4 regions of the Peribacillus asahii genome follow, and region 2 is predicted to be linked to each of the others. Evidence: riboswitches for the same ligand, from Rfam matches in the RefSeq annotation. Region 2 holds a riboswitch; each other region holds the start of a gene.
The links. A riboswitch is a leader RNA that binds a small molecule or an ion and turns the genes downstream of it on or off. The one in region 2 is predicted to bind cyclic di-AMP.

Region 1 (7,861 bases), 710 kb from region 2:
AAAATATTTAAATAAACTTACAGCTTCAACAGGAAAAGAGGCGTTTATATTCGTTCTAGCCTTTCGACTAGTACCTTTTATCCCGTCCGGATTGATTAACCTCGGTGCAGCCTTAAGCAAAATCAGCTTACTTCATTTTACATGGGCAAGCGCTATTGGAAAAATCCCTGCTATGCTTCTAGAAGCATACTCCGTTAACGAAGTATTGATGTGGGAGAAACAAGGGAAAGGGATTTTGTTTATTGTTTCATTCATTATATTGGTCATTTATTGGGCAGCGAAAAGGAAACGTGTTTAGTAAAAAAATATTCATCACTTTTCACTCCAACGTTTGAATAGTTAAACAAAGTTAGTCGATTAAACATAAAATAGTAAGAACCTATCTATTGAGGAGGTGAGTTCTTGGCTAATTTGGGGGGGTTTAGCAATAACCCATTAAACGTTATCAGTGATTCAGTGTCTTGTACGATTGAATTAGGAGATACTAATGGGGCAGCTACAACTATTTGGCAAGATGATACTCCTTTTGTTATAAACGGAACCATTGTAGTTGAAAATACTGGAACGACCGGTGTTTCACCAAAAGCTGCTCTTCATGTGAATGGAGCTGCAATTCGTGGATTTGTGGTCGCACCAGGTGAATGTCGGTCTATTACGGTAAATGATTTGCGTTCTATTAGTATCGTTGCATCAGGAACAGGCACTGCCAAAATCAAGATTTCTTTCTCCTTAAACTATAAGTTTTAACGTAGTTCTATCTATGTTGAAACAAAAAAATGATGCTCTACGTTAGCATCATTTTTACATAGCCTTTGTTAAATCATATTGTTCATAAAACTGAGCAGCCTCCTATAACAGAGCCTCTACATAAACAATATTAAGTCACATAACGAACCTTCATACTATAATGACCATTGGCCTTTTGGCCCGATCCTCCTCGACAAGAAATTTCCAGGTTTGAAATAGTCTTCAAAGTAACAGATTTCGTTTGATTTATTTCAGTCAATGTAAATAATGTCGTATCCGCCTTTCCATCACCATCTGTATCCGCTCTTACCTTCATAATACAGCCACAATTATTTTTTACAGTTAATGATCCTGATGGCAGAGAAGCCATTCCAATAGCTCTCCAATACTCTACATATTTCCCATCGCAATTTTGTACAATAACACCACCTATTTCATCTGCTACTAATTGTGGCTCTGGAAGATTTGATTTACGAGGAAAAAGAGATAGACTGCTTAATGGCGGGGGTGAAATATGAGAGTTACTTTGTACGTCCATAGCGGGTATTCCCTTTCTAATTATGGTAATTTATTGTATGGATTAATACATGAAATGGTGCCGTCAATCCACCACTCCCGAATCCAGCTCGACTAGGAGGAGGCGATTACCGTATGGCCGAGCGCACACAGAAAAACGCTGTCTCTCAATCAAGCAGCGTTTTTCATTTACCCTTTATTCTGTTTCATCCATTTCCTCATCTTTATTAAAATGCAAGAAATGGTTAATTATTCTTAAAACATATTACTTTCATCCTTCTTACGAGTCCACTTCATGACTGGCGAGTCTTCATTTTTCAGCTCAGTTTTATTTTCCCAATCGTCACTTTCTGAGCCATCCGCTTTTACTTCCTCCAAGTCAGCTATTAACCATTTTTTACTCTTTTCATCATACTTCATCTTATATGTTCGAATAGTTTTATAAGAAATATCTTCAAAACCTTTCATGTCTCGAACTTTCATTTTATTTTTGTAGGAAACAAGTGCTGTAACTTCTGCAAGCCACTCATCATTAAAACGATTAATATCTAAATCATCAAGGTTCACAACCGCTCCTAAATATTGCATCTGAATTTCATCAACATACTCTTTATAAAATTCAAAATCATATTTGGCAAATGCCGTAACCTCTCTTACTTCATCTGTGACATTTGTAAAATGTTTCGTTTCATAGTTGTTTGTCTGAAAAACGATTAAGTCATTATTAAATACATCTAGTGCGGCTAACACATTTTGTTGAACGCCTTTATCCTTTTGAGCCAAATCACTATCGTCTACAAGCAGGCTGACCTGCTTGCTGCCGCCCCACACTTCTACTTTTCTTTTCTCTAAAAAAGTGCCAAGTGTATTTTTTACAGTTAATCGTACATCATACGTACCTGGAAGAAGTGGACCGTACAATTCTTCTTCACTCTTCATAAGAGAGTTTTTCGTTTTATCGACGGAAAGAGTAACTTGATCTTCTTCACTTAGTCCAGTTACCTTTATATATCCCGTTTTTACCTTCAGTTTGTAGTCAGTAAATACTCCGAAGCGTTTTCCGTCTTCCACTAAACTAATCTGCTGATTTGTCATGCTGTACTCTTGCTTCTCCAATTGCTCCTCTAAGCTATCCTTAATTACTTGATAACTATTATAATTAGCATTTAGATAAGTAACGAATGCTTTAAGCGATGACTCATCTATTTCTGCCTTCTTATTATCTACTAAGAGTATATCCTTCAGCTGTTCCGGCTTCTTTTGATCAACCGCCTGCTCAAACGCTTCGACAACTTGTTTAGGTCGATTATTCTGCTGGATCAACACAACCGTAATAATGGTGAGCACAACCACCGCTGGTATAGCAAGTAACCATATTTTCTTCACATTATTCACGGCTCCTTAATAACTTGATCCTTTTACAAATACAGTGTCTAAACTTTCACCATACTTATCAACTGCTTCAATCGTCCATTTTCCATCCTTTTTCGTTAAGGACACTTCCACTGGGTCGCTAAGTTCGTTTACCTCAAGAGCATTTAAAATTTTAGGCAATTTTGAAAGTACATATTTATCAATTTCTTGTGAATCATAACTTCCTGTATTCTCTCTAAATTCACGCTCATACTCATAAACATCTTCATATAATGTTTTTAATGACGGTGTAGAAACCTCTACTTCAACGATTGCCTTATCATTAGCATTTGCAATAATAGTAGCATTCACTTCAGCCTTTTCCGCTAAGATATCACGGTATGTTGCATATAGCTTTTCAATGTCTGTGTCATCTAATTTCTTATCAAACACCTTGTTTATTTCCGTTTCAAATGCTTCTTGTGCTGATTCTTGCAATACTGGTTTATCAGCCGATACAAGTTGCTCATAATCTGGATTTTCCTTATTGTAATAGATTTGATCCACGTAAGCCTTCAATGCTTTCGCTGGATCTTGCAGCGTTTCATAGCTAGCGGCATACTTCTTCGTATCAAGCTTTAATACTAACTCTTCTGACTCCTCTTCCGGATTATCAAATAGTGGATTTAAGCCAATTTCATACTCTTTATCCTTTGTTACTTCAAATATCGCTAATACAGTTTTTGACTTTCCTGCACCAATACTCCCGCCTGTATCAATATCCAAGCCTATATCGCGATTATAAAGTTCTGGATTAATATTGATTTGCTGCTCACCATCATATAACTTAATCCCATCATACCCTGATAATCGCATTGGAGAATCTGATAAATTTTTAACTTTTAAATGAATAGCCATTATAGCTAAGTTCTCATTTTCAGAAACCCCATCATCACTCTCTGAAACAATATAACTAGCGCTTTCAATAGAAGCCTCCAACCCTTTACTCTTTTCAGTTGAAGCCTTTTCACCCGAATCTGAACATGCAGATAAAAGGAAAATAAATACTGATACAACGGAGAATAATACCCATTTTTTCAAAAAAAGAACCCCTTCCTAAACTAGACTATAATATGTATCATTTCTTCTCTCATATTAAATCTACCTAAATCCCCCCTTCCAAAACAGGATATTTATCCCTAATAAAAAGGAAAAATAAACCTATTGAGCTAGGCTTAATGATTCAAGGCCTTGATATACAAGGAATAGATAGCAAATATTTTTTTCTGGTTTATTATATAAATAAAGGAAAATAATTCATTTTTACTAGTTTTTGAATATACTTACATAAGCGCTATAACGTACCATTTTCTTATTTTTATTAATTATTATAAAAATAATAGAACTTTTGATTTAGCTCACCCTATATCTTCCATACACTGATTTTCATATATTAATCTTCCGAACATTCCCATACAAATAGAAACAAGCAGCGAAAACATTCACTGCTTGTTTCTATTTGTATATTTTTTCATACGGTCTATATATCTTTACTAGGATATTTGATACTCACTTTTTTGTTGTTATCAGCAAATAGACGAGGGTAAGCGGACCTACTTTACCAAATCCCCTAACTCCTACAATGATTCATTTTTCAACAATAGAGAAGTCAGCAATTATTCCTATAGACAGGTCTACTATGCCAAAAGCTGAAAGACGACTGTTCAGCCCCGACAAGCAGATGAAAGGCAGCATGACGCAGTTTGCCATAGAGCATGACCGCTTATGACCTCGAGGAGCTAAGAACCGCAGCTATTAATGAGGGAATTCCCTCATCTCTCTTTTTTCTTCTCGCAAGCTTGAGGTGGGGAGCTTACTTCCCATTAGGTGTGGGATAAAACGGTTTAATACAAGCGTTTCAGTAAGCATTCATTTCAAATGTATAGTGCTTGTTACACGCCTTGCGCCTCTAATTTTGCAATATCTTTGTTATGTCCAATCACAATTAATGTGTCTCCTTGGCAAATTTGTTCTTCAGCAAGCGGAGCCACATTAATGTCTTTTCCACGTTGAATCCCGATAATATTGCAGCGGTATTTTGCGCGAATATCTAAATCCATCAATGACTTTTTATCAATTTTATGCGACGCCACGATTTCGACAATACTATACTCCTCCGATAATTGAATATAATCAATAATTTTTTCGGATGCGATATGATGAGCAATTCGCTGCGCCATATCTCTTTCAGGATGAATCACTCGATCGACTCCAACCTTTTCTAACACTTTATGATGATACATATTTTGAGCTTTTGCCCAAACTTGAGGAACCCCCATTTCCTTCAAAAGTAAGCACGTTAAAATACTAGCTTCAATATCATCACCTAAAGAGACGAAAGCGACATCAAAATTTCTCACACCTAAAGATTTTAAACTCATCTCGTCTATGCCATTAGCTACGACAGCATAAGTAGCAAAGGCTGCATATTCATCTATTTTACTTTCATCTTTATCAATCGCCATCACTTCCACTCCAATTGAATGGAATTCCTTAACTAAGCTCCCTCCAAATCTACCTAACCCAAACACGACAAACTGTTTTTTCATCTCATTTTTCCCCTTCTATTACAATCTCTTTATATAGAACGCACCAAAAAGACCACAGAGGATTACCCCGTGGCCGAATCATTTTTTTCGATCACCAGTATCACTTCCTCTCTCTTCACGCTTCCGGAGTTAGCTGTCGGATTCGGACCATGAGAGTAGCCCTACCTTCTTCATAAAGGATTCACCCCAAGCGACGAAAACACCGCCACAAAATTGGTTCCCCCGTTCCATAAAGGATTCAGCGAATAAAGAAATATGGTTTTACATGAAAGTAATATTACTCCTTCAAAATTAAGTTGTAAAGAACATTTGAGAGCATTCACCTTATGAATACTCCCCCACTTACTCACTCTACCGAGCTTCCTTGAAGTGGGGGTTTCTTGTGTGTCGAACCTACTTACTGAACGCTTAACACAAGGGGAGTTGACACATTAACGGATTGGCTACCGTTCAACCCCTCTATTCCATTTGCAAACGCATTTGGAACTACTTTTCGAATCATGTTATAAGCCCCATTTACATCAGCATTCATCAAAATTCCTTTTGCACTCTTATATAGCCCACGTTTGATTCGTTTTCCACTGAATGAGTAGGTCTTTTCTTTCTCATAAGTGGGCAGAAAATCAAGGTCTAAAAAACTAGCCTTAGATGTATAGGATTCTTCCGTAATAACTACTTGAATCCCATGCTCTATCGCTTTATATTCAATCATTTGAATCAATAAACGATGTGGAATAAAACAAAACTGTTGATTATTTCGTTTTCCTATATTCGATTCTTGTTTCCACTGTTTGTTCTGTCCAATCACAATTATGTCTACCTGTTCTTGTAAGGCAAGATTCACAATATGACGACTCGCTTTGTGGAATAAATCTTTGATTTGCTTGTGACGGTTCAAATGCAATCGTTCTAATTTTTTTGACGTATGTTGCCCTTGATTGGATGACTTTCCGTGACAAAGGATACTCGTATAATAGGCTTTTTGCTTGTTGTAATACTGATTCATGGATTTGATACGTTTTCCTTTAATTAAAACTGGCTTCATTCCTGTATTAGCCACTACAGTCGCTAGATTATCAATTCCTAGATCAATTCCCATGAAATGAGTTGGCTCTTTTTCTGTTGGTTCAGGCAAAGAACACTCCCATACAACTTCTACCACAAACTGACCGTACTTGGGAAGGACACGAACTTGTTTAAGTTTCCCTTTTATTCTAGCCATTTTTCCAATATTGAGTTGTTCTTTTGTTTTAGGAAATTTTAAATAACGGTCATTCTTTATCACACAATCTTGATTAGTGAAAAATACTTCTTTCACTTTAGAGGAACTGTAATTAGGAATACGTGGTTTCCCTTTATATTTATGAGGATTTTTTCGATAATCGGATAAAGAAGCAAAAAACGATTTCCAGTTTTGAAACATAGTCTTCATGACGTGTTGACTACTTTGAATCGGTAATGAAAGATAATCGGATTGTTTACTAACCTTAAATAAACAATCTAAAAATGCATAGTTGATATACGGATGTTCGTTTGTCGGTTTCGTAAACAAATTCGCTTTCACTTCTTTTCGTTCGTCCACTGGTTTCATTTGTTCTTTCGCTACTCGCTTTTGGTAAGCTTGAAGTTGAATATCATTCATTCGACCTATATGTGTATGAATAACCTGTAACACTTCTTCTTGTAAAGGATGAAGAGGTTTATTGCTGGTAAGAGCGGTATATACTTGCCGATAGTAAAAATTACTCGTATTATATAAGTTTTTTGCATGTTCACACATCATTTGAAAATACGAAAATAAACGATGTCCTTTTTTAATCCATATTTGATACGTTTTATATGGCGTGTGTTCCATTGTTATCCCCTCCTTCCTATATATATTTAGTATATGTTTACAAATGATATATTTACAGTATACACCATTACGAACGTTCTATTATTTGGAAAACAAACTTAAATTAACCGAATTTCCAGTTGACCTAATTAAACAAATCAAAGCCTATCAACAAAAGAGTCTTATTTCTTCCTTTGTGGGAGCTGTGTACGAATTAATTCAAAAAGGATTAACATCTGCTTCGTAAAAGTTCCTATCCACCTTTTACTTTGCAAACTGAAATTCACCGCCCTTCACACTCCTTGAGGAAGGGGTACTCTTTCAGTGAAAATGATAGATTTTTCACTTTCCAAAAACCCGAAATGTAATATTTTATAACATGCAATTAGTGATAGTAACTAAAATATTCACTTCGATTTGTTTGTTTTTGCTAATGACAAATGAACTACAACACAATAAAATAAGTATTATATCACATACAATGTAATATAATATAACATTTATAAACATAAACAAATAATGTGATTTTTCAGGAGGGGAAAATATTGAGCACAAATCCAAACGAAGTCGTTTCATTCCAAGGTGTTAGTAAAGTGTACAATACGGGCACCATTGCATTAAGTCAATTTGACTTAACGATTACAGAAGGCGAGTTTATTAGTTTTTTAGGTCCATCGGGTTGCGGCAAGTCCACTGCGCTAAGGATGGTAGCTGGGTTGAGTGGAGCCACTAGCGGCCATGTCCAAGTTTTCGGTAAAATACCTAAGGAGATTATTCAAAAAACAAACGATATCGCCTTCGT
Region 2 (7,861 bases):
TAAACACATCATTCGCTTTAATTTTGCACCCTAGTTCTTCGGCTATTTCTCTTTCGATAGCAGAGGGAAGGTCTTCTCCTTGCTCGACTTTTCCTCCTGGAAACTCCCACATGTTAGGAAGGCTCATATTGGGCGATCTTAATGCACAAAGAATTTCATTTTCCTTATTTTCAATAATAGCAGCTACTACTTTGACGGCTTTTTTCATGGAATCCTCCTGTATAGTGTTAATGACATTACTATCATACCATTTAATTTGTTAGTAGCTTAGAGGAAAGTCTGTAGTGAGCAACCATACTTTACATGCCAACTACAGAGATTTTTGAAATTATTTCGAGTCCCGTCCGGACCGCCATATTACTTTTTAAAAATCATTTGGCTCAGTAGCTCAGTCGGTAGAGCAAAGGACTGAAAATCCTTGTGTCGGCGGATAGAGATTATCGGAAATTTAGATTAGGATTCTTACCCTAGGTGATACACATTAAAACGAATCCTCAATACACTAAATAATAAGAATGATACTTAAGATTGGAATGAGGGATAGTATGATACAAATATCGGGGATGAATTTTCAACAAAGTAGCATGTGGCCTTCTGGTAGTATGGAAAGTGTAATTGTTCAACAAATGCATGAACATCCGGTCGTTTATTCGTATCAGTCCCTCGATGAGTTATCGTTTGAACTGAAATTACGCAAAAACATCATAGCAAGTGCAAGAGCCATGAATCAAGGTTATGCTCAGTTCGAACCCTTTTCCAAGTCTCGTTGTAATCCCGAATACTGGTATTTGACAAATGTCGGCGGATTCCAACTGAAGCATGGTGTAAGGCCATCTGATGCGATTCAAGACATTTACAACAACAGTGTACTGTATGCGTTTGAATGTGCCACGGCAAAAGTGATTATCTATTATCATGCCGTTTTAAACAGTCTGGGCGAATATGTATTTAATCGGATATTCCAAGACCTCTATTTATACAGTTGGCATGCTGATCCTGAACTCGGCATACAACTGATTAATACGGATTATTTCTTACCCGGAGATGTTGTTTATTTTAATAATCCGGAATTTCATCCAGAAACCCCTTGGTGGAGAGGAGAAAATGCGGTTGTTCTCGAAGATGGTGCCTATTTTGCACATGGAGTAGGAATAGGGACTGCTGAACAAATGATTCAAGCGCTAAATAAAGCGAGAATGCCAGGGAGTACTCAATCAGCCTACCTGACAAATTCGGTCGTAAGACCATCTTTTAAACATTTAGCGAAAATTTCGATGCTTTCACGAAATTATATGACTTATAAAATTCAACATGTCGTCATACACCATAACGAAAGTTCAATTTCAGGTGATCGGTATCGGTTCTATTTTTATTGCAAATGATCAAACTTTATCTTAAATCTACTAATATAACCTTCTTACAAACTATTGAATATCTCAAAACATCTAGAAATATCATGAGAAACAGTGTTTTAGTGTTGTTTTTGGCCAATAATGAACGTATATGGTTTATTTTGGCCATTTTTTGTATATTTAAGGGATTTACAATGCATATATGGCAGGCGTAGAATGATCGCATTAAATCAAAAATTTCATATCGGCCTAATCTCAGAATCATCTGAGAACGGAGGACCCATTATTTTGGGGTTAATTCTGCCATTGTAGAAGGGATGAGAAACTCTTTCGCCATCCTACCCGTCAGCTAACTTCGTCGGTTAAAGCGAAAGGGGGTATAAGACCGCCTTAATTCAGGAGGCTTTTTTGTTGTGTTTAAAACAAAATGGCAGCCTGATATATTTGTAGGTCTTTTTATTATGCCTATAATTAGAGGCTGCTTTGAAAACATATAGCAAAGAAAGCTGTATAGCTTACTAGGCGTTAAATAGAGTAACGAGTACTTAAAAGCTTATTCAATAAGTGAATCGTATTGTTCACCTCAGAGAAAGTATACATCGGTCTTTTTCCATGTTCAGCCCATCTTTATCTTAATAACTGTGGGACAAATATTTAGATACAGTAATGGAAAAAGTAAACTGGATACTAAATTTTTTTATGAGGTCAGTTAGGAGATAACGATGAAAAAAATAAAAGAGGTTAACCCTCCAAAAGTCCTTGTATTAGGTTTTGCAACTGTCATCCTTATCGGAGCCTTTTTATTGACTCTTCCCATTGCCACTGAGGATGGAAAGGGTCTCTCATTTTTAAATGCTTTATTTACTGCTACATCTGCTACATGTGTAACAGGGCTTGTCGTCGTAGATACTGGGGATACATTTTCTATGTTTGGTGAATTGGTCATTTTAACACTCATTCAAATCGGTGGATTAGGATTTATGACATTTGCAACTTTTTTATTTTTGCTGTTAGGTAAAAAAATCTCTTTAAAAGAAAGGCTGCTATTGAAGGAGGCTTTCAATAACGTATCCATTACGGGGCTTGTAAGATTAGTAAAAAGAATATTGATATTCACCGCAGTGATTGAACTTGTCGGTGGGATCATTTTATCGATTCGTTTTTCTTACGATATGCCATTAGGTAAAGCCATCTATTTTGGATTTTTCCATACTATATCCAATTTCAATAATGCCGGTTTTGATTTAATGGGAGAATTTCGGAGTTTAACTCCTTATGTAGATGATCCTATTGTCGTCTTAACCGTATGCGCTCTCATCACACTCGGTGGATTAGGATTTATTGTGATGAACGAACTTTATGAATACCGTAATACTCGCCGCTTATCTGTGCATACGAAGGTAGTATTACTAGCAACCGTTATTCTAACAGTAGGGGCAACCTTGTTAATCTTCATATTTGAATATGGAAATGCTAAGACATTAGGGCCTTTATCCGAAACTGGAAAAGTATTAGGTTCATTGTTTCAAGCAGTGACTCCAAGGACGGCAGGTTCTAATACATTACCAATTGGAGATTTAACACATTCTACTTTGTTCTTAATCACTTTTCTTATGTTTATTGGAGCAGGTTCAGGATCCACAGCTGGAGGAATTAAAATAACGACCTTTGCTGTTTTAGTAGCTACCGTATGGTCTCAAATTAAAGGAAAAGAAGATGTTGTCTTATTTAGGCGCAGAATTGTGACTGAAACGATATTAAAAGCACTGACAGTTGCTTTGTGCGGATTGAGCATTGTTGTATTCATGACTATGGCGCTTAGCATTACAGAACCCGGTCACGATTTTATGATGTATTTATTTGAAGCTACTTCTGCGTTTGGTACAGTGGGACTGTCCATGGGATTAACTCCAGAGCTATCTTCTATTGGTCGTATACTTATCATTTTCACGATGTTTGCAGGAAGATTAGGTCCTTTAACAGTTGCTTTTGCTATTACAAAGAGACGTAAATCAGATACTTTCCGTCATATTAAAGGAAATATAATGATTGGTTAATTAAATTCAGGGAGTGTAGATGGAAATGGCTATAAAACAATATGCTGTAATTGGTTTAGGGAGATTTGGAACAAGTGTAGCTCGAAGACTATATGAGGCTGGACAAGAGGTGCTAGGAATTGATGCAAATGAGGAAAAAGTCGAGGATGCTGAATTATTCGTCACTCATGCAGTAGTGGCTGATGCGACAGAAACGAAGGCACTTAGAGCGATTGGGATAAGCAATTTTGATTGTGTAATCGTAGCCATTGGAAATGATATGCAATCTAGCATTTTAACTGTTTCACTACTTAAAGAGCTAGGGGTTAAAAAAGTCATTGCAAAGGCTCTTGGAAAGCGACATGGGCAGGTTTTAGAGAAAGTAGGGGCTGATTGGATTATCTATCCTGAGAGAGACATGGGAGAACGTGTGGCCAATCAGCTCCTATCACCAAATATGTTGAACTATATTGAGTTATCAAAAGAACACAGTATAGAGGAGATTATGATTCCTTTAAAAATGGCTGAAAAAAGTCTGCGTGACCTTGACATTCGTGCCCAATATAATGTCAGTGTTATTGCTATCGTTAGAGAAGGAGATATTATTATTTCTCCTTCTCCAGATCGTATTATTCACAAGGAAGATTTATTAGTGATGATTGGGAAGAAAGAGGATATTGCTAAATTTGCGAATATAGGACAATAAGCGAACAGTGCCTGGCACTGTTCGCTTTATTTCTTTTCCACAATAGCATCCTTTGATAAATATTTTCCTTCAAATGAACAATAATAAAAATAAATGTCAAAAAGTAAAACGGTGTAAAGAATGGGAAAAAAGAAAAAATGTTTCAATAAGAACTCAATCCCTTTTTGGTTGTTAGCAGTTATTCACTTAGGTATGTTTTTGCTAGTGTTAAAACGTAAAAAACAAAAGGATACGTGGATTTTACTATTATCAAATATGGGTTTTGCTTATTTATTTGAGTATCTGGTTCTCAACTTATTTCATGGTTATAGATACAAACCGTCAATTATGAAAAAGCGTGCTTTTGATTCAGTCTTAGGAGCAATCTTCTCTCAAGCGATTTATGTACCAATTACAGCTACTTTTCTAACCTTACTGAACAAAAACTGGAAGTGGAAAATTAGTTTCAGCCTTTTTTATTATTGTATTGAGAACTTATTTTTACGACTAAATATTTATAAAGTATATTGGTGGAGGCCTATATACACTGTGGTCTTATTAAATGTATATTTTAATATTAGTGATGCGTTTTATAAGGCGCTTTCAACCCAAAAACGATGGGCAATGGTCATTGCTCATTACTTGGCTATTCAAGTAGTTTGGAGTACTTTATTGTATGTTTCTGCAGTGAAACGTTATATTCGATTTGGGCGTGGATATTTCCATACGTGGACTGAACATTTTAAAATAGTACCTTTATACAGTTTAATACTCTCTTTTATCGCTGCCATTACGTCTTCAAAGGCTGGGTTGTTTTATAGGATGCCACTACCATTAAGCCATATTATTATTGATATAACTTTGGTGAAAATGGGTATTTTAAAAGTGAATATCAACCGATTTTTGGTTACTTGCTTTCGATACTTGCCAATGACATTTATTTCAAGATTTTTTTATAAAACAATTTACAAAGAATAGCGAACAGTGCCTGGCACTATTCGTTATTTTTTTTGCGGAATAAAGAGCTTTCTACAAGAACATACTATCACAAACGAACTGTCTGGATTGTTGTAAGGGGGAAATCGCGATGCAGCTATCTGTTGAAATCATCTTTCGAACCTTTACCGCCTTTATTTTGTTATGGATATTTGTTCATTTGCTCGGTAAACAGACGATTACTCAAAGGTCCTATCACCTTTATATAGCTTCAATCACGATGGGGACCATTGCAGGAAATCTAGCATTCAATATTAGAATTGAATTCCCGTATTTTATCGTCGCATTCATGATTATGGGGATTATCGTGTTTATACTGAATTTTGTTGCGGTTCGAAATGCGCGATTCCGGAAATGGATTGCAGGAAAACCTACTACTTTAATTGAAAAGGGACAAATTCTCGAACAATCAATGAAACGAATGGGGTATTCAATAGATTCTCTGAAACAGGCTTTGCGGGCTAAAGATATCTTCAACATAGAAGAGGTAGAGTGCGCCATTTTAGAGACAAGTGGCGCACTCTCTGTATTAAAAAAACCTCAGTACCAACATACAACCAAGCAGGATTTAAATTTATCTCCCTCAGCAGAAACCATACCGGTAGAGCTCGTCTATAATGGGAAAATCTTATATGAAAACTTATCAAAAAACACCTACGACGAAGACTGGTTAATGGCGGAGCTTAAAAAAAGAAATCTCGCTATTGTTGACATTTCGTATGCGGTTGTAGGGACTAAAGGGAATTTATATATTGATTTGTTTAGGGATGAATTACGTTAATGATTCTTGTTTCATCCCTAAGAACAGTTAGATTCTTTCCCGCTCGATGAATTAATCAGCTTCATCAATTCGAAGTATCTAGGACCGCGCTCTTCCTCTGGAACAGGAGAGAGGTTTTGATAGGGATCAACGTAGTCTTCCTTCAGCCAATGCGGTACGATTTCTTTACTTGCTGTCTTTTTAGGCAAAGGAGATTCTTTCGTAGTCATTGGTGCAGGAGATAATTCGTTTTTCACCGCTTGTTCTAAGTACTTTTCAAATCGTGTAATTCGAGCGGCATGTTCACTTATATTTTTTAAAACGCGTTTATAGGCGGGTAAAGAGAGTTCTTCACAATAGGATTGATAAACGGTATGAATACTTTCTTTTCGATCTTGTTTTAATTCATAAGGAAATACGTCACGAATGATAGAGTCAATCTCATCTGTTTTAGATGTGTCAGTAGTCTTTGTTAAGGAAGCAGGTTCTTCGTTGGGTGGATGATGATGGATTTCTGTTTTTGAAGTATTCTTTGTAGGATTATTTGAAGTACTTTCTGGTATTGCTTGGGCAAATGTAGCTTCTCCAGCAGGGTAAGCTGTATGGGTGGAAGGGTCATCTTGACCTTTCGAAGGGGTCTCAATCGCTTGGAGTTCGGCGACTTTTTTATAATTAATGGTGTACCATTTCGTTTTATCTATTTTGAGTCGATTATAATTCGCAGAGAGTAAGTATCCGTCTTTTTCTAAACTTCTAATAATTCGCTTAATCGTTTCAACAGACCAAAAGGGCAATTGCTCCTGCCAGCTTTGATATGTATTGTACACCCACGGTCGTCCATCTCGATCATGCTTGCTTTCTTTTAGCCAATAATGGATATGCTGCAGCATAATCGCTTGGTTTACCCCGATTTTCGCCGCTAATCTTGGATATAAAATGACCATCTTTTTCTCATTTACTAGGTTCTTCATCATGTCTGCCTCCATTTATATTTGAAAGATTCCTTTTGACCTGTCGAGCGGGTTAATCTGGCCCGTCGTTAAGTAAAAAGTATCAGATGAAAAACAGCGATTCAAAGAGCCTTTTAAGCTGAAAACGAGCGTATTTCGCGTTAAAAAGTGAGTTTTTCACTAAAAGCTTTCGATTTAGCCTGTTTTCACGCTGTAAACACTGTATTGGACAAATGGAGGTATCTATATCGCATATTTAGTTCAATTGAACAACGTAGTAATGAAACCGAATGTGGGGTTCTTATAGAATTAATTTAAACGATGTGAAGTATTTTCTTTAATCGGTTACTTAAATAGAAGATGAGGGTTCGATGACAATGACCAAGTTAAGAATCTAAAAGTTATTTTTGAATTTAAAAATACAGAAAGTATATAAACTACTCTTGTTTATAGGAGGACAAACCAATGAATGCACGGGAAAACAAGGTCCAAAAACAAGGATGGATTCCTAAAAAGGAACGAATATGGTTAATCGTGGCGATCATTATCGCTGCTTTGATAATGCTTTGGGAACTTAAGGGACTATTACAGCTTTCATTAACCACTCCGCACAGCGAGCAGTTCGAACATACATTTGAAAGTTTTGGCTCCATTGCAAGAATTGTCTTATTCTTTGTACTTGCTTATTATGTGCTTCTTCGTGTTATTAGGCTTCGTATGCTGAAAGGTCAAGGCAAGGTGAAACAATGGTTGTCCACTTTGCTGCGTTTTGCCCGAAGATGGCATACTCCGGCAGCGATTATTGCCATCGCTTTTATTATCCTACATGCGGTAGCTGTCTTCATGTACGGCTTCAAATTTGATTTTGATAATATAAGTGGATTGCTTTCCTTGATGGTCTTGCTTCCAGTTCCTATCTCAGGACTATTTCGATATCAGAGGATGGACCGGAAATGGCATTTGCGGTCTGGTGTTGCTTTTGCAATTCTATTTTTAATTCATTCTTTTTTATAACCAACATGCTATAAACCGTATTCCTAATTTAGTATGTGAAGCAGAGTGGAATCATTTTGTTGTGCAAA
Region 3 (7,861 bases), 1.8 Mb from region 2:
AGAAAGAAATATATTCAGGGATATTTGAAGATGATGAAGTAGAAGATAGAGAATTATCAGATTGGGAAGGAGATTGGCAATCGGTCTATCCATATCTATTAGATGGAACCTTAGATGAGGTCTTACAGAAAAAAGTAGAAACGAAGAAAGATAAAACCTTTGAAGAGTACAAAGAATATTACAAAGTTGGGTATGAAACAGACATTGAACGAATCGTTATAAAAGATAATACGATAACGTTTTATAAAAACGGAAAAGGAAAAACAGGGGAATATAAGTATCATGGATACGAAATTTTGACTTATGAATCTGGAAATAGAGGCGTTCGGTATTTATTTGATTTAGTTGGAAAAGTAGATGGTGTACCAAAACATGTTCAATTCAGTGACCATAGTATTTATCCAACAAAAGCAGATCATTACCATATTTATTTTGGTAATGAAGATCATGTCACTCTTTTAAAAGAATTAGACAATTGGCCAACTTATTATTTTTCTAATTTAAGTGGTAAAGAAATCGCAGAAGAAATGAATGCACATTAATTTTATAAAACTTAAAAGACGACCAGCCATTATTTTTCACTTTTAGTTCGAGAGTATAATATATAGCTTTAGAAAAAAGCATTATTAACAGTTTCTCTCGAATACTTATTTAACAGCAAATGAAGAAACGTCATTTTAAAAAAGTTTGATTAAAATGGCGTTTTTTATTATAATATTTGATCAATTTTTATCTCGATCTTAACTTTTTTCCAATTCCCCCTTGAGATTCTTCCTCCATTAAATGGCCCATACATGAAAAAGACGCGTTCCTAAATAAACGCGCCCGTTAATTGAATAACTAAAAGAAATTTCTAATAAATTGTTCTTCTGAAATTACTTGTAAACCATTTCTTTTAAGTAAGGCTGAAGTAACTCCATTTCCAACAATTTTCTTACCCTTAAATTCACCGTTATAAATCATTGAACTACCACAGGATGGGCTATTCTCCTTGAGAACAACTATTGTTGCGTTTATTTTTTTAGCTTTTTCTAAAGTAGCATAAGCTCCTTTTATGTAAAGTTCGGTTACGTCTTTACCAGATTTCTCTACCACTTTAGCCTTTCTATCCAGTACATCTTCTCCGTCTCCGCCTACTATTTCAGCAGGTTCCCTTGGGGTTGAAAATCCACCAAGCAGTTCGGGACAGATAGTAACAGCTTTATTCTCTCTAACTAATTTACTTATCCTATTATCTAAGCTATGTGTACCGTTATACCTTACTTTTAATCCAGCTAAACAAGAACTGACCAAAATCATGAACTACACCTCTCAAATAAATCCATACATTGTCATCCTTATTGTACTAAACTGCTCCGTTACTTTAAGTACAAAGTTTCACGATCTCTCCTGAACTTTAACCTAGACATCTAGGTGTTATTCAACAATATGGCCCTTTAATTGAACAATACAGCTGAAGTTTAAGGGCCAAAAGAAAAACCCTATATTAATACAGGGTTTTATCAAACTTTGTTTTAAATTATCGAACTTTTTTTACAAATTATCAATCTTTATTTTAAATTAACAACAGTATAACCTTATAAATTCCTCTTCCACTAAACTGCTTCTTTACTTGAATAAAAAAAGTAACCTTCTTTTATGAAAAATCGCACAAGTTAAATTAAGAAGGGAGTTGCGTAAGCAACTCCAAACTATCTTTATGGACACGAAGCCCACATTTTATTATTTTTTTAAATGATAAGGTACAGTGGTGATTACCACTTTTTTTCGAAACAACAAGAACGAACGAATCAGTATACTTGATTGGTTATGAAGAATATTGTGCCAGCCCTTCTTAGTAATAAATTGTGGGATGACCACTGTGACTTGGTAGTTCGCTTCACTAGCTTTATGTTCAATAGTATCAATAAATTTGGTAAGGGGATTAATGATACTCCTATAATGAGAGTGCAGTGTCACCAGTCTTACATCAGGTTGCCACTTCTTCCATTTCTCCTCAAACTTCTTCTCATCTTCTCTTTCAAATGCAACATACACAGCAATAATTTGTTCAGGAGAAAGAGATTTAGCATAATTTAAGGAATTCTCTACAACATGAGTCATACCAGCAACAGGCACTATCATAACATTACCTTCAATGGTCACAGATGGTTCACAAGTTGTAAGGCTAAGTTGGTCCCCAACAGCTTCATAATGCTTTCTAATTCGATGAAAGAGGAAAACAATGATAGGTAGAAAAATTAAGATTGACCAAACCTGTGAGAATTTTGTTAAAAAGAACATCATTGTGACCGTAAAGCTAATAACGGCACCCGTTGTATTAATTATAAATTTTGGAATCCAACCTTCGGGCTTTTCTCGCAGCCATTTAACCATCATTCCCGACTGAGACAAAGTAAATGGAAGGAATACTCCGACTGCATAAAGTGGAATAAGATGCTCTGTTTCTGCCTGAAAAGCAAGGATTAAAATAATAGAAGCAATTCCAAGTATGATGATTCCATTAGAATATCCTAATCGGTCTCCCCTAATCAGAAACATCCTTGGAATAAACTTATCTTTTGCAAGATTAACTGCCAGCAACGGGAAAGCAGAATAACCAGTATTTGCAGCAAGGATTAATATCAGTGCTGTAGTTCCTTGAATAAAGAAGTACATGAAATTTCGTCCGAAAGTTTCTTCGGCAATTTGGGAAACAACCGTTACCTCTCCACTTGGAGCAATTCCATAATAATAGGCTAAAAATACGATTCCTGAAAACAGTATGGCAAGCAAAGCTCCCATTGCCATTAATGTTTTAGCAGCATTATTAGGTGCTGGATCTTTAAAGTTAGGAATGGCATTCGATATGGCTTCAACCCCAGTTAAGGCAGAACTTCCTGAAGCAAATGCCTTTAAAAGAATAAACAAACTGATTCCAGTCACAGGTGTACCTACGGGACTGTGTAATTCAGGAGAAACCCCACCTGTGAGAATATGATAAATGCCCACACCAATTAAAATGAACAAGGCTAAAACGAATAAGTACACAGGGTAAGCTAATATGGAAGCAGATTCCGTTACTCCTCTTAAATTCAAAATCGTAAGGAAAATCACAAATACAATGGCAATTTCCACATTGTGATCATGTAGTGTAGGAAAGGCAGATGTTATAGCATCAGTACCAGCAGATACGCTCACAGCCACAGTAAGTATGTAGTCTACCAATAATGATCCCCCAGCGATTAAACCTGGATTTACCCCTAAATTACTCTTTGAAACAACATAGGCTCCCCCTCCATGAGGATAAGCAAAGATAATTTGTCTATATGACAATATGAGAGCTGTTAAAAGAATTAATACACCAATTGCGATAGGAATAGAATACCAAAATGCTACTGTACCTAACGTAACTAATACGATTAAAATTTGTTCAGGACCATATGCCACTGAAGATAAAGCATCAGAAGAAAGGATGGCTAATGCTTTGGTTTTGTTAAGTTTCTGTTCTCCTAATTCATTGGATTTCAAGGGTCGTCCAATTAAAAACCTTTTTATTGATGAAAACATTTATTACTCATCTCCAATAGTGTTCATACATTATATGTTGCTCATTTCCACAATAATTTCTCAAAAAGTTCCATATTCCCAAAAAAAAAGTGCCTACAAGTCATCGTTAAATAGACCTGTAGACACATCATTTTTTTTGCGTCACAAGCTCCACCTTCCTTCTCATATAACGCTTACGAGGTTAGCTGTCGGATTCGGACCTTTGAGTAGCCCTACCTTAAAAAAGGATTCACCCCTTGGATTAAGTATCAATCCACAAAAATGGTTCCCCCGTACCTAATGGTTTCAGCGATTTAGAAATTTGAAACTGTGATTATAATACTCTTGGTTTTAGCAAAAGTAAATGAATTTTATGTAAAGATTAAAATTTAGGGAAAAGGAAATATTAGTAATATAGATATTAATTCATACCTTAGGAAAAGATTTCAGAGATTGAATGCCAAAGGAGAAATTACATGTTCAAAGAAAATAAGCCCTTTTTAACTGATGAATTTTTAGATGAGTTAGCTAAAGAAATTAACCAGCAATATGGTGGTTACATACATGAACAAAATACGGAATCTATAAATAATGAGTAGAATATAGCCCCTTCTAAAAAGGTATCCCATAAATATTGAACACCAAGCCGCTTGTGTGCGGTTTTTTTGTTGAATAAAAAAATGAATCTTTTATGTCGCATTTGATTCAAATTGTGCAACAATTTTCAAACTAAAAACCATACTTAAAAAGGATGACCTAAAAATGGACATTTACTTAAGTTTAAAATACTTTATACTTTTTTTATTGTTGGAAGATATATGCTCCCAACAATAAAAAAATTTCTAGTGTATGTTCAAGAATTTTATGACAAGTTTTCAACTTCTTCCAAAATTTCCTTTTGTTTCCTCTCAAGAATACTTTGAGAAATCACTTCTTTTGAAACTAACTTCCCTAATTCGTGATATTGGTTATACAAAGATTCCCTTTTAGCATCTCTGAGTTGTTCTTCTTTGATTTGAGGATATAAGGAATATAGTTGATCTAATGCTTGATTATACTTCTTCAATTTTTCATTTTCGAGGTTCACTAAATCCTGATAGTCTTTTTCTGTTAATAAGGATTCTTCTTTCATATCTGACCACGTAGATATAGAAGTTTTACTACGATTAAGATTCGCAATTACTTCTTCATATTCCCAAATATGATTTTGTTTCTCAATAATGCCTAGTTTATTTATAAGTGATTTAATCGTTAACCCTTGAAATAATAGTGAAAAAATCACGACACTAAAAGTTAACACGATAATCTCTTCTCGTCCTTCGAATGTTCTAGGTAAGCTGAGGGCTAACGCAATGGAAAGACTTCCTTTTAATCCACCATAATTTAGAATGTGTTTCCAACTTGAAGGGATTTCTTTCAACCATGCTAAGCTTGCATAAACGGCTACACTTCTACCAATTAAGACAATAATAATACTAATGATAATCATTCCCCATTTTCCTTGCACATCGATTCGGGAAATTTCCAAGCCTACCATTAGGAAGATGATTGAATTTGCGATGAAGGCAATCACATCATAAAAATTATAAATATTTAGCTTAGTAACAGGTGACATCCCAATTTTCCCACCGTAATTTCCAAATAATAATCCGGCGACCACCACTGCAATGACACCACTCACATGTACCGTTTCCCCTATCAAAAATGAACCGAAGAACACGATGATTGATATGGCAATTTCTAGCGGATAATTATCAATCTTTTTAATGGAGATAGAACCGATATAGCCAATGATTAAACCAATAACCAATCCTCCGACAGCAAACTTCAAAAATAACAGTAGGCCTTGTCCGAATCCAGCAACCCCCATTTCCATATAAACTAAAAGATAAATGGAAGAAATTTTAAATAGCACTACTCCTACTCCATCGTTAAAGAGACTTTCACCTTCCATAATCGCATTCATCCTTTTATGAACACCTAATGGCTTAAAAATTTGTAAAACACTAATCGGATCTGTAGGACTCATGAGTGCAGCAAAGGTAAATGCCACAATTACACTTACTTCTAACAAATAATGACTCGCAAAACCTATGACTACATAGGTAATCAATGTCCCTCCAATAGCTAAAGCTAAAATTGGAGCTTTATTTTCTTTTAAATGGTGAAAAGGCAGTTTTAAAGTAGCCTCTCCGAGTAACGCAGGTAAGAAAATGGAAATAACGAAAATTTGAAAGGTTTCAGAATTTGTAATGAAATCTCTAGATTCGTCTATTATAGGTAAATTAAGCATTCCTAGAACAAGCCCTATTATAACTAAAGGAAGACTGTATGGTATTTTTTTATGATAGGCATACGAAGCTACTACAACACTGACTGTTAAAAGAATTATTAATTGAATCATGATTTCGTTGAAACTCTGAGCAGTAAATGAGCTTGAAGGATGAACTGACATCAAAATAAAATGTTTCATCATAATTAATTCCTTTCATTTATTTATCATTATCTAAATCATCATTAAAAAAAGATTTTTTATCTTCTTCAATTCCATACTTCTTTTCAAGAAATTGCCCACGGCATGTTAAGAACTTCTTATTATCTTTTAACTAGAATGGGACAAATATTTAGATGCATTAATGGAAAAAGTAAACTGGATACTAAATTTTTTTATGAGGTCAGTTAGGAGATAACGATGAAAAAAATAAAAGAGGTTAACCCTCCAAAAGTCCTTGTATTAGGTTTTGCAACTGTCATCCTTATCGGAGCCTTTTTATTGACTCTTCCCATTGCCACTGAGGATGGAAAAGGTCTCTCATTTTTAAATGCTTTATTTACTGCTACATCTGCCACATGTGTAACAGGGCTTGTCGTCGTAGATACTGGGGATACATTTTCTATGTTTGGTGAATTGGTCATTTTAACACTCATTCAAATCGGTGGATTAGGATTTATGACATTTGCAACTTTTTTATTTTTGCTGTTAGGTAAAAAAATCTCTTTAAAAAAAAGGCTGCTACTGAAGGAGGCTTTCAATAACGTATCCATTACAGGGCTTGTAAGGTTAGTAAAAAGAATATTGATATTCACCGCAGTGATTGAACTTGTTGGTGGTATCATTTTATCGATTCGTTTTTCTTACGATATGCCAATAGGTAAAGCCATCTATTTTGGATTTTTTCATGCGATATCTAACTTTAATAATGCTGGTTTTGATTTAATGGGAGAATTTCGGAGTCTAACTCCTTATGTAGATGATCCTATTATCGTCTTAACCGTATGCACTCTCATCACACTCGGTGGATTAGGATTTATTGTGATGAACGAACTTTATGAATACCGTGATACTCGTCGCTTATCTGTGCATACGAAGGTAGTATTACTGGCAACCGTTATTCTAACAGTAGGGGCAACCCTGTTAATCTTCATATTTGAATATGGAAATGCTAAGACATTAGGGCCTTTATCCGAAACTGGAAAAGTATTAGGCTCATTGTTTCAAGCAGTGACTCCAAGGACGGCAGGTGCTAATACATTACCAATTGGAGATTTAACACATTCTACTTTGTTCTTAATCATTTTTCTTATGTTTATTGGAGCAGGTTCAGGATCCACAGCTGGAGGAATTAAAATAACGACCTTTGCTGTTTTAGTAGCTACCGTATGGTCTCAAATTAAAGGGAAAGAAGATGTTGTCTTATTTAGGCGCAGAATTGTGACTGAAACGATATTAAAAGCACTGACAGTTGCTTTGTGCGGATTGAGCATTGTTGTATTCATGACTATGGCGCTTAGCATTACAGAACCCGGTCACGATTTTATGATGTATTTATTTGAAGCTACTTCTGCGTTTGGTACAGTGGGACTGTCCATGGGATTAACTCCAGAGCTATCTCCTATTGGTCGTATACTTATCATTTTCACGATGTTTGCAGGAAGATTAGGTCCTTTAACAGTTGCTTTTGCTATTACAAAGAGACGTAAATCAGATACTTTCCGTCATATTAAAGGAAATATAATGATTGGTTAATTAAATTCAGGGAGTGTAGATGGAAATGGCTATAAAACAATATGCTGTAATTGGTTTAGGGAGATTTGGAACAAGTGTAGCTCGAAGACTATATGAGGCTGGACAAGAGGTGCTAGGAATTGATGCAAATGAGGAAAAAGTCGAGGATGCTGAATTATTCGTCACTCATGCAGTAGTGGCTGATGCGACAGAAACGAAGGCACTTAGAGCGATTGGGATAAGCAATTTTGATTGTGTAATCGTAGCCATTGGAAATGATATGCAATCTAGCATTTTAACTGTTTCACTACTTAAAGAGCTAGGGGT
Region 4 (7,861 bases), 2.2 Mb from region 2:
CGCTTCATAAAATGCTGCATACTCAGCTTCATTATTCGATTCTAATTGATGAAGCAGTGCATTTTTCCGAATTCTCCAGTTCTTCTTATTTTGTGTATAATAAAGAGCAACACCAAGCCCTGCCAGTCTTTCGTTTTTTCGGTAGCTGCCGTCAAAAAAGACTGTAATATTTTGAGGTTCATCTTCAACCTCAGTCAACAGCTTAACAAGTTCTTTTTTCGTCCATACCGTTCCTACTTCATCTTCAAATTCTACCGCTTTTACCCGCCCTGTTTTTTCTAAATCTTCTACAATAGCTAGCGCAGACTCAGCCTCAAGCCATTCCGAAAGAAAAGAAGCTGTTCCTTTTTTATTTAAAAAATATGTCCAACGAATCAATACTTTCAATCAACTCAACTCCTTAACTAAACAATTTCTATACCTATTTCAACATTTTACAGCTATAATTTATATATTAGGATGGAGCTTGTTATCTAGTATCATTCGTTTTACATGCCTTTATCCCATCTTAAAAAATCTATTTGAATTGAGCATGTCTAGCTAAACATCTTCCTGACTTTCAACAGAGAATAATCATAGCATATTCAAGTCCAAAGTTCGAGGTGAAGTAAAATGATTGAAGTATATATTGATGGCGCTAGTGCTGGGAACCCTGGCCCAAGCGGTGCAGGCATTTTTATTAATAATAATGGTCATGTAGAACGCTATTCGATTCCACTTGGCTTACTGGAAAATCATGAAGCAGAATACTATGCATTGATTAAAGCATTAGAAATTTGTGTGAAAAATCATTATCAAATTGTCTCTTTTCGCACGGATTCACAAGCAATTAACCAAGCAATGGAAAAAGAATTCGCCAAAAATAAACGCTATGCACCATTGCTTGCTCAAGCGTTAACTTTAGCAAAACAATTAGACCTCTTTTTTATAAAATGGATTCCAAGCATTGAAAATAAGTCCGCCGATCAATTAGCTAGACGAGCTATTCACTTAAACAAGGAGCGGCCAGATGAGAAAGACAGCTGATTTTACGTTATTATTCGTCGCCTTTATTTGGGGGGCGACCTTTGTTATGGTTCAAAATGCAACTTCTTTTCTTGAACCACATAGCTTTAATGGGATTCGATTTTTGATCGCCTTTATAAGTCTACTTATTATTTATGTTCTTTTCATCCGAAAAGAACAAGGTGTTTGGTCAAGAAATTTATTAATTGCCGGATTTAAAATTGGCATTTGGCTTTTTTTAGGATATTCATTTCAAACGGTAGGTTTACTGCATACCACTCCAGCCAAAGCCGGCTTTATTACCGGCTTAAGCGTCGTGCTTGTTCCACTGTTCTCCGTATTGCTTTTAAAAATGAAATTATCGCAAAATGCAATCATTGGGGTTATTGCAGCCACAATTGGACTTTATTTAATGACAGTGGTCGATACAGCCTCATTCAGTCTTGGTGATCTGCTCATCTTATTATGTGCGGTTAGTTTTGCAATGCAAATCATTATGACAGCTAAAGTCGCTGGCGATTATGCAGCTTTACCATTAACATTAGTGCAGCTGTTTACCGTATCGATTCTATCCTTTATATCAGCACCGATTTTTGGTGAAGATATTTCAGTCTTAGTCAATCCAACCATCATGTTGCAAACAGAAGTTTGGAGCGCCTTGTTTGTAACCGCTATTTTTGCTACAGCATTGGCATTTTTGGCGCAAACGCATTTCCAAGCCTACACATCTCCAACACGAGTTGCGTTAATTTTTGCGACTGAGCCGGTATTTGCCGCTCTCACATCCTATCTATGGATTGATGAAAAATTAACAGTCGCTTCAATCGCTGGCTGTATATGTATTTTGTTTGGGATGGTTATTGCCGAACTGCCTGCTAAAAAAAGAAAAATAAAACCGGACTTCCATTGAGGGAGTCCGATTTTATTGAAATAAGCCTTGTTCACGAGCAAACTTTTCTGCTTCTCGTTTTGTAGAAATATGATTTTTTGTTAAAGTTTCAAGCAAAGATACATAAAAGCTGCCGTCGAACTTTTTTTGCACCTTTAATGTTAGTTCAATCGCAATATTAACTAAAGAATCACTAGCTTTCGTATACTGTTTTCCAAAATAAATAAAACCAATCATGTCTTCACCAAAAGAAAAACCTTTTCCTTCTAAATATGTAATATACTCTTCAGTCGACCAAGCCAATCTTCCACCTTCTCCGTACACTTTTTCCTTCATCTTACCGCAAAATTTGACTTTTTCCTATCGTTTATCTAATAAAAATTAATACTAAACATGAGAAATACCACTTTGTTCAGAGTAAACTTTACTTCTGAACAAAATGGTATTTAAAGCTCTAGTAGACTTGCTACAATGAAAAAGATTTTTTATCACTTTACTCATTCAATACGTTCGCTCTATTCAAAGTAACAGCTATTGTATCGCTCGAATATATTTTACTTTTTCAAATGATAAGGTACAGTCGTGATAATGACATTTCTTCGATAAAGCAAGGAAGTACGAATCAGTAAACTTGATTGGTTATGAAGAATATTGTGCCAGCCTTTCCTTGGTATAAATTGTGGTATAACGACTGTAACCCGATAGTTTGCTTCACTCGCTTTATGTTCAATGGTATCAATGAATTTAGTTAATGGACCTATGATGCTTCTGTAATGTGAGTGTAAAGTTACAAGTCTCACATCAGGTTGCCATTTCTTCCAATTATCCTCAAACTTCTTTTCATCTTCTCGTTCAAAAGAAACGTAAACAGCTATAATCTGTTCTGCTGAAAGGGATTTTGCATAGTTTAATGAATTCTCCACCACATGAGTAATGCCAGCGACAGGTACAATGATTACATTCCCTTCGATTGGTACAGCAGGTTCACAAGACGTAACCCTTAGCTGCTCACCTACTGCATCATAATGCTTTCTAATTCGATGAAAAACGAGAATGATGATAGGTAAAAAAACTAAAACCGGCCAAACCTGAGTAAATTTAGTTAAAAAGAATATGATGGTAACAATCAAACTAATAACAGCACCAATGGAGTTAATGATTAACTTAAAAACCCATCCTTTTGGCTTTTCACGAATCCATTTAACCATCATTCCGGTCTGAGACAACGTAAATGGAATAAATACTCCTACTGCATAAAGCGGAATAAGATTTTCTGTATGCCCTTCAAAAGCGATTATTAAGACGATGGAAGCAAGTCCTAATATGATAATTCCATTCGAATATCCTAATCGATCGCCTCTAATTGTAAACATCCTTGGTATAAACTTATCCTTTGCGAGATTGACAGCCAGCAAAGGAAAAGCAGAATAGCCTGTATTGGCAGCAAGGATTAATATTAAAGCTGTTGCTCCTTGAATAAAGAAATACATGAAATTTCGTCCAAATATCTCTTCAGCAATTTGCGAGACAACTGTTACCTCTACACTCGGAACAATGCTTAAATAATAGGCTAGAAATACAATGCCTGTAAATAACACAGCAAGTAAGGAACCCATTAAAATTAACGTTTTGGCAGCGTTATTAGGAGCTGGCTCTTTAAAGTTTGGAATCGCATTAGAAATGGCTTCAACTCCTGTCAACGCAGAACCACCTGATGCAAATGCTCTAAGAAGGATAAATAAACTGATTCCTGCTACCGGTGTGCCCATTGGAGTACGTAAGTCAGAAGACACTTCCCCCATCAAGATTTTGTATATCCCTACACCAATCAGAATGAATAACGCTAAAACGAATAAATACACCGGATAAGCTAATATGGAAGCTGACTCTGTTACCCCTCTTAAGTTCAGGATAGTAAGAAATAGTACAAAAAGGATGGCTATCACCACATTATGTGTATGCAAACTAGGAAAAGCAGATGTAATAGCATCCGTCCCAGCAGACACACTTACAGCCACAGTTAAAATATAATCAACTAATAAGGAACCTCCAGCTATCAATCCTGCATTCACACCTAAATTATTCTTTGAAACAACATACGCTCCCCCTCCATGAGGATACGCAAAGATAATTTGTCGATAAGACAAAATTAAAGCCGTTAACAGAAGCAATACTCCTACAGCGATAGGAATGGAATACCAAAATGCAGTGACACCCACTGTAATTAGCACAAGCAATATTTGTTCGGGACCATATGCAACAGAAGACAAAGCATCAGAAGATAATATAGCCAAAGCTTTTGTTTTGTTAAGCTTTTGTTCCCCGGCTGCCGTTGATTTTAAAGGCCGCCCAATTAAAAATCTTTTTATAGAGGCCATCACTAAGAATCACCACCGAACATAAATGTAGTTGTATATTACCTAGTTAAATGAAAAAATCTTTTACAAAATGCAAAAATGCCTACAAGTCAAAGTTAAATAGACCTGTAGACATCAATTTTTTTGTCTCACAAGCTCCACCTTCCTTCTCATATAACGCTTACGAGGTTAGCTGTCGGATTCGGACCTTTGAGTAGCCCTACCTTGAAAGGATTCACCCCTTGAATTGTTAACCAATTCTAATAATGGTTCCCCCGCACCAAACGGTTTCAGCGATTTAGAAATATGAAACTGTGATTAGCATACTGCTGTGAATTCGAAAAGTAAATAAAAATTTTATTATGACCTATACTTCCTATGTTTCTATAATACTATTGTCTTCCCTCCTAAATGTTTAATGATAAACAATATATAATACTCTTCTCTTACTACATCATTTTACATATATGATCAATAATACAAAAAATAGGAGCTTCTATTCTGAAGCTCCTGCCCTCTTATAACATACGTAAAACCGATCGAAATTCATGCGTCTCTAGCATATACCGTACCTTTTCGTCATCATATTGAAAATACGCCTCATCAAGCGAGCAAGAAATTGGTACATCACATTTAATTTCAGCAAGCTTTCGGGATAAATGAAGCATCTCAAGCTCTGCTTCAATTTTCGCCCGCTGCCCCTTCGTTAATGAAGATAAATTTTCTAAAATTCCTTCGATACTTTCATACTCCATTAATAATTTTAACGCTGTTTTTTCACCAATTCCTTTTACACCTGGATAGTTATCTGCTGTATCGCCCATTAACGCTTTTAAATCAATCATTTGCCTCGGCTTAATCCCTTTCCATTCATAAAAACTATGAGGATTATGCACATCATAATTACCAAAGCCTTTTTTCAATAACACAACAGAAATATGCTCATCTAACAGCTGCAGCATATCTTGATCTCCCGTTAAGATGCCTACACGACTATCCTTAGCTGACGCCTTCGCAATCGTTCCAATACAATCATCCGCTTCAAAACCGGCTAGTCCAATATTCGGAATATCAAAGGCTTGAACTACTTCCTTCGCTAAATCAAACTGTGGAATCATTTCCACTGGTGCATCCGAACGATTCGCCTTATACCCATCAAACAGTTCATTTCGAAACGTATGACTGCCCATATCCCAACAAACCGCCACATGGCTTGGCTTAAAATGATTAGTTGCCGTTAGCATATGCTTTAAAAACCCTTGCACTGCATTGGTCGGTACACCTTTTGAATTAATCATAAACTGTCCTGTAACAGCTGTTCCATAAAAAGCTCTAAATAAAAGCGCCATCCCGTCTACAAGTAGAAAAGTTGGACACTGTTCATTTTCATTTCCTAACATACTACCACCTCAACTATGATGTCTACTTATTTTATCATGATTTTTATTAATATAGTTACTTTTTAAAAGAGCTTTGTTATAGGACGCTGTTCATTTTTGGCTCCTACCCATTTGATCAACAATATTGTTTAACACAGCCTTTTTAAAAAACACTAGTCAATAATTCCTATTTTTCAAAATATTAGTTGAAAATATATATAAATTATATTAATTTAGTGACTAGTGTTATAAATTATGACACAAAATAGAATAAGGGGGTTCAAAATGAAAGGTCGTAAATTAAGCTTTACCCTGTTAACAACTTTTATTTCTCTATCATTAGCTGGTTGTTCTTCAGGAGTAACCGAATCAACCAAGGAAGAAAAGCTTCAAAAAGAAGAATCCACAGAAACGTCAACAACTGTACATCATGAAACGGATTGGTCTTACAAAGGAGAAACAGGACCAGAACATTGGGGTGAGTTAGATCCTCTAAACTCTGCATGTATAAACGGGAAGGAACAATCCCCTATCAATGTTGAGACATCCCAAATTAAAGCAGATAAACAACTTGAAAAACTAGAAATCAACTACATATCCTCTGAATTTTCCCTAGAAAACAATGGACATACTATTCAAGGGAACCCTGCAACATCAGATAACTTCATTGTTCTAAACAATAATAAGTATACATTAGCTCAATTTCATTTTCATACACCAAGCGAACATCAATTTAATGGACAAAACTTTGATATGGAATTACATCTCGTACATAAAGATGACAAGAATCAATTAGCCGTAGTAGGGCTAATGATTAAGGAAGGCAAAGCAAATGAGGTTCTTGAACAAGCTTGGAAAGCTCTCCCTCAAGAAAAAACAACTGAAGCGAAGAAACTAGCTAATCCGATAAACTTAACGGAGATTCTTCCAAAGGATCAACAATCATTTAGATATAATGGTTCATTAACGACTCCCCCGTGTTCTGAAAACGTTAATTGGATTATATTAGAGCAGCCAATTGAAATGTCTAAAGAACAAATCGAGGCATTTCGTAAAATCTTTCCAGATAATCATCGTCCTGTCCAACCATTAAATGAACGTGAAATTAGGAAGAGTTAATCTATTGATATTTTTATTTTAGTAGCTATATCTAGTATCACTGTGAAAAGAGATGTAGAATCACCCTTTCACACGAAAAACAGTAAAAAAGCAGACTTACTTATTTTAGTAAGTCTGCTTTTTTCATTAAGAATGCTTTCTTTTCATTTTCGCCAATACTTCTTCATAGTACGGAATATCCACTTTTTCTTCTAAAGCAGAACGTAAACCAGCAAAGATATCAGCAATTTCTCGTTGATAGGCTTGTTGAATGGCAGCTAGTTCTTCTTCAAGCATCGCTGTGTAGGCTTCAAACATACGTCCACCTTGGAATTGTACATAATCAAGAGCCGGCTGATCTAAACGCGCTTGAATAGCATTGCTCATATGCACTTTTTCATTTTTTTCAAAGAAGGCCTTTGGATTCTTAAAAAGAGCTAACTCTTTTTTGAATTCCGCTTCTGTTAGGTCTTCAAAGGCCCGCTTGAATTCAGGAATATCCCGTCCTGCCGCTTCATAAGACTGCAAAGAAATGGTCTTTCTAACATCTTGAATTTGCTGTAACAGTGACACTTGCTTTTCTTTTAATAACTTATTAACAAATACTTCTGAACGCAAAGCCGTCGCTCTCATTTCCTGGGAAAGGTCAAAGCCTAATGATTCTAGTAAACTTTGTAGCGCTTGCTTCAATACAACCTTTAAGTCCTGCCCATCGTCTTTAATAACAGCTGGGTTAAAGGATTCTTTAAAGAAATCCGTAAAACGTAAAAAGACACGCTGCTTACTATAGAAAGTTAGTTCATCCACTTCTTTTTTCAATCGTTTTTTCTCTGCTTCGCTCGGAATCACCGCAAGTATGTCAGCAATCGCTTGACTTTCCTCGTTCAACGTTTCTAATGCACGCAATTTCGCTTGCTCATCTTGTTTAGAAGCAGCAATTACATCCGCTAATAGTTCTTCTGCGCGAATGACGGCCGCTTCTGCTGACTCAATCGCAAGGTCCGTTAAATCATGTTCAATAAAGTCATCGAAACGTGATTGGAACGTACTAATTCCACTATTCGGCAAGAATGCGTGATGGAAGGAACCTGGCTCAAGCTTTTCTGAAAGCGCCCCTTTACTCGTTAACGGGA

Region 1: it holds a riboswitch for cyclic di-AMP, as region 2 does, so the genes downstream of both, BAOM_RS08515 (potassium channel family protein) here and BAOM_RS05190 (TrkH family potassium uptake protein) in region 2, are expected to answer to the same signal.
Region 3: it holds a riboswitch for cyclic di-AMP, as region 2 does, so the genes downstream of both, BAOM_RS19860 (APC family permease) here and BAOM_RS05190 (TrkH family potassium uptake protein) in region 2, are expected to answer to the same signal.
Region 4: it holds a riboswitch for cyclic di-AMP, as region 2 does, so the genes downstream of both, BAOM_RS15895 (APC family permease) here and BAOM_RS05190 (TrkH family potassium uptake protein) in region 2, are expected to answer to the same signal.

What each region holds. Positions count from the first base shown of each region.
Region 1 covers NZ_CP026095.1:1,749,904-1,757,764, reverse strand. The annotation lists gene BAOM_RS08540 (TVP38/TMEM64 family protein) at 1-298, shown strand, start outside; gene BAOM_RS08535 (DUF3992 domain-containing protein) at 403-747, shown strand; gene BAOM_RS08530 (S-Ena type endospore appendage) at 878-1,285, opposite strand; gene BAOM_RS24900 (TcaA second domain-containing protein) at 1,519-2,649, opposite strand; gene BAOM_RS08520 (DUF5105 domain-containing protein) at 2,665-3,717, opposite strand; gene BAOM_RS08515 (potassium channel family protein) at 4,569-5,225, opposite strand; cyclic di-AMP (ydaO/yuaA leader) riboswitch at 5,328-5,479, opposite strand; gene BAOM_RS08510 (RNA-guided endonuclease InsQ/TnpB family protein) at 5,623-7,080, opposite strand; gene BAOM_RS08500 (ABC transporter ATP-binding protein) at 7,605-7,861, shown strand, end outside.
Region 2 covers NZ_CP026095.1:1,038,424-1,046,284, forward strand. The annotation lists gene BAOM_RS05180 ((deoxy)nucleoside triphosphate pyrophosphohydrolase) at 1-208, opposite strand, end outside; gene BAOM_RS05185 (protein-glutamine gamma-glutamyltransferase) at 546-1,382, shown strand; cyclic di-AMP (ydaO/yuaA leader) riboswitch at 1,589-1,731, shown strand; gene BAOM_RS05190 (TrkH family potassium uptake protein) at 2,075-3,409, shown strand; gene BAOM_RS05195 (potassium channel family protein) at 3,435-4,094, shown strand; gene BAOM_RS05200 (hypothetical protein) at 4,215-5,051, shown strand; gene BAOM_RS05205 (DUF421 domain-containing protein) at 5,161-5,850, shown strand; gene BAOM_RS05210 (hypothetical protein) at 5,868-6,803, opposite strand; gene BAOM_RS05215 (hypothetical protein) at 7,245-7,793, shown strand.
Region 3 covers NZ_CP026095.1:4,020,684-4,028,544, forward strand. The annotation lists gene BAOM_RS19850 (metal-binding protein ZinT) at 1-542, shown strand, start outside; gene BAOM_RS19855 (2-thiouracil desulfurase family protein) at 841-1,299, opposite strand; gene BAOM_RS19860 (APC family permease) at 1,723-3,549, opposite strand; cyclic di-AMP (ydaO/yuaA leader) riboswitch at 3,704-3,850, opposite strand; gene BAOM_RS19865 (hypothetical protein) at 4,005-4,127, shown strand; gene BAOM_RS19870 (cation:proton antiporter) at 4,391-6,004, opposite strand; gene BAOM_RS19875 (TrkH family potassium uptake protein) at 6,221-7,555, shown strand; gene BAOM_RS19880 (potassium channel family protein) at 7,581-7,861, shown strand, end outside.
Region 4 covers NZ_CP026095.1:3,222,543-3,230,403, forward strand. The annotation lists gene BAOM_RS15875 (ribonuclease H family protein) at 1-387, opposite strand, end outside; gene BAOM_RS15880 (reverse transcriptase-like protein) at 613-1,026, shown strand; gene BAOM_RS15885 (DMT family transporter) at 1,010-1,915, shown strand; gene BAOM_RS15890 (DUF6123 family protein) at 1,928-2,197, opposite strand; gene BAOM_RS15895 (APC family permease) at 2,449-4,275, opposite strand; cyclic di-AMP (ydaO/yuaA leader) riboswitch at 4,414-4,557, opposite strand; gene BAOM_RS15900 (5'-3' exonuclease) at 4,770-5,651, opposite strand; gene BAOM_RS15905 (carbonic anhydrase) at 5,916-6,749, shown strand; gene BAOM_RS15910 (dynamin family protein) at 6,876-7,861, opposite strand, start outside.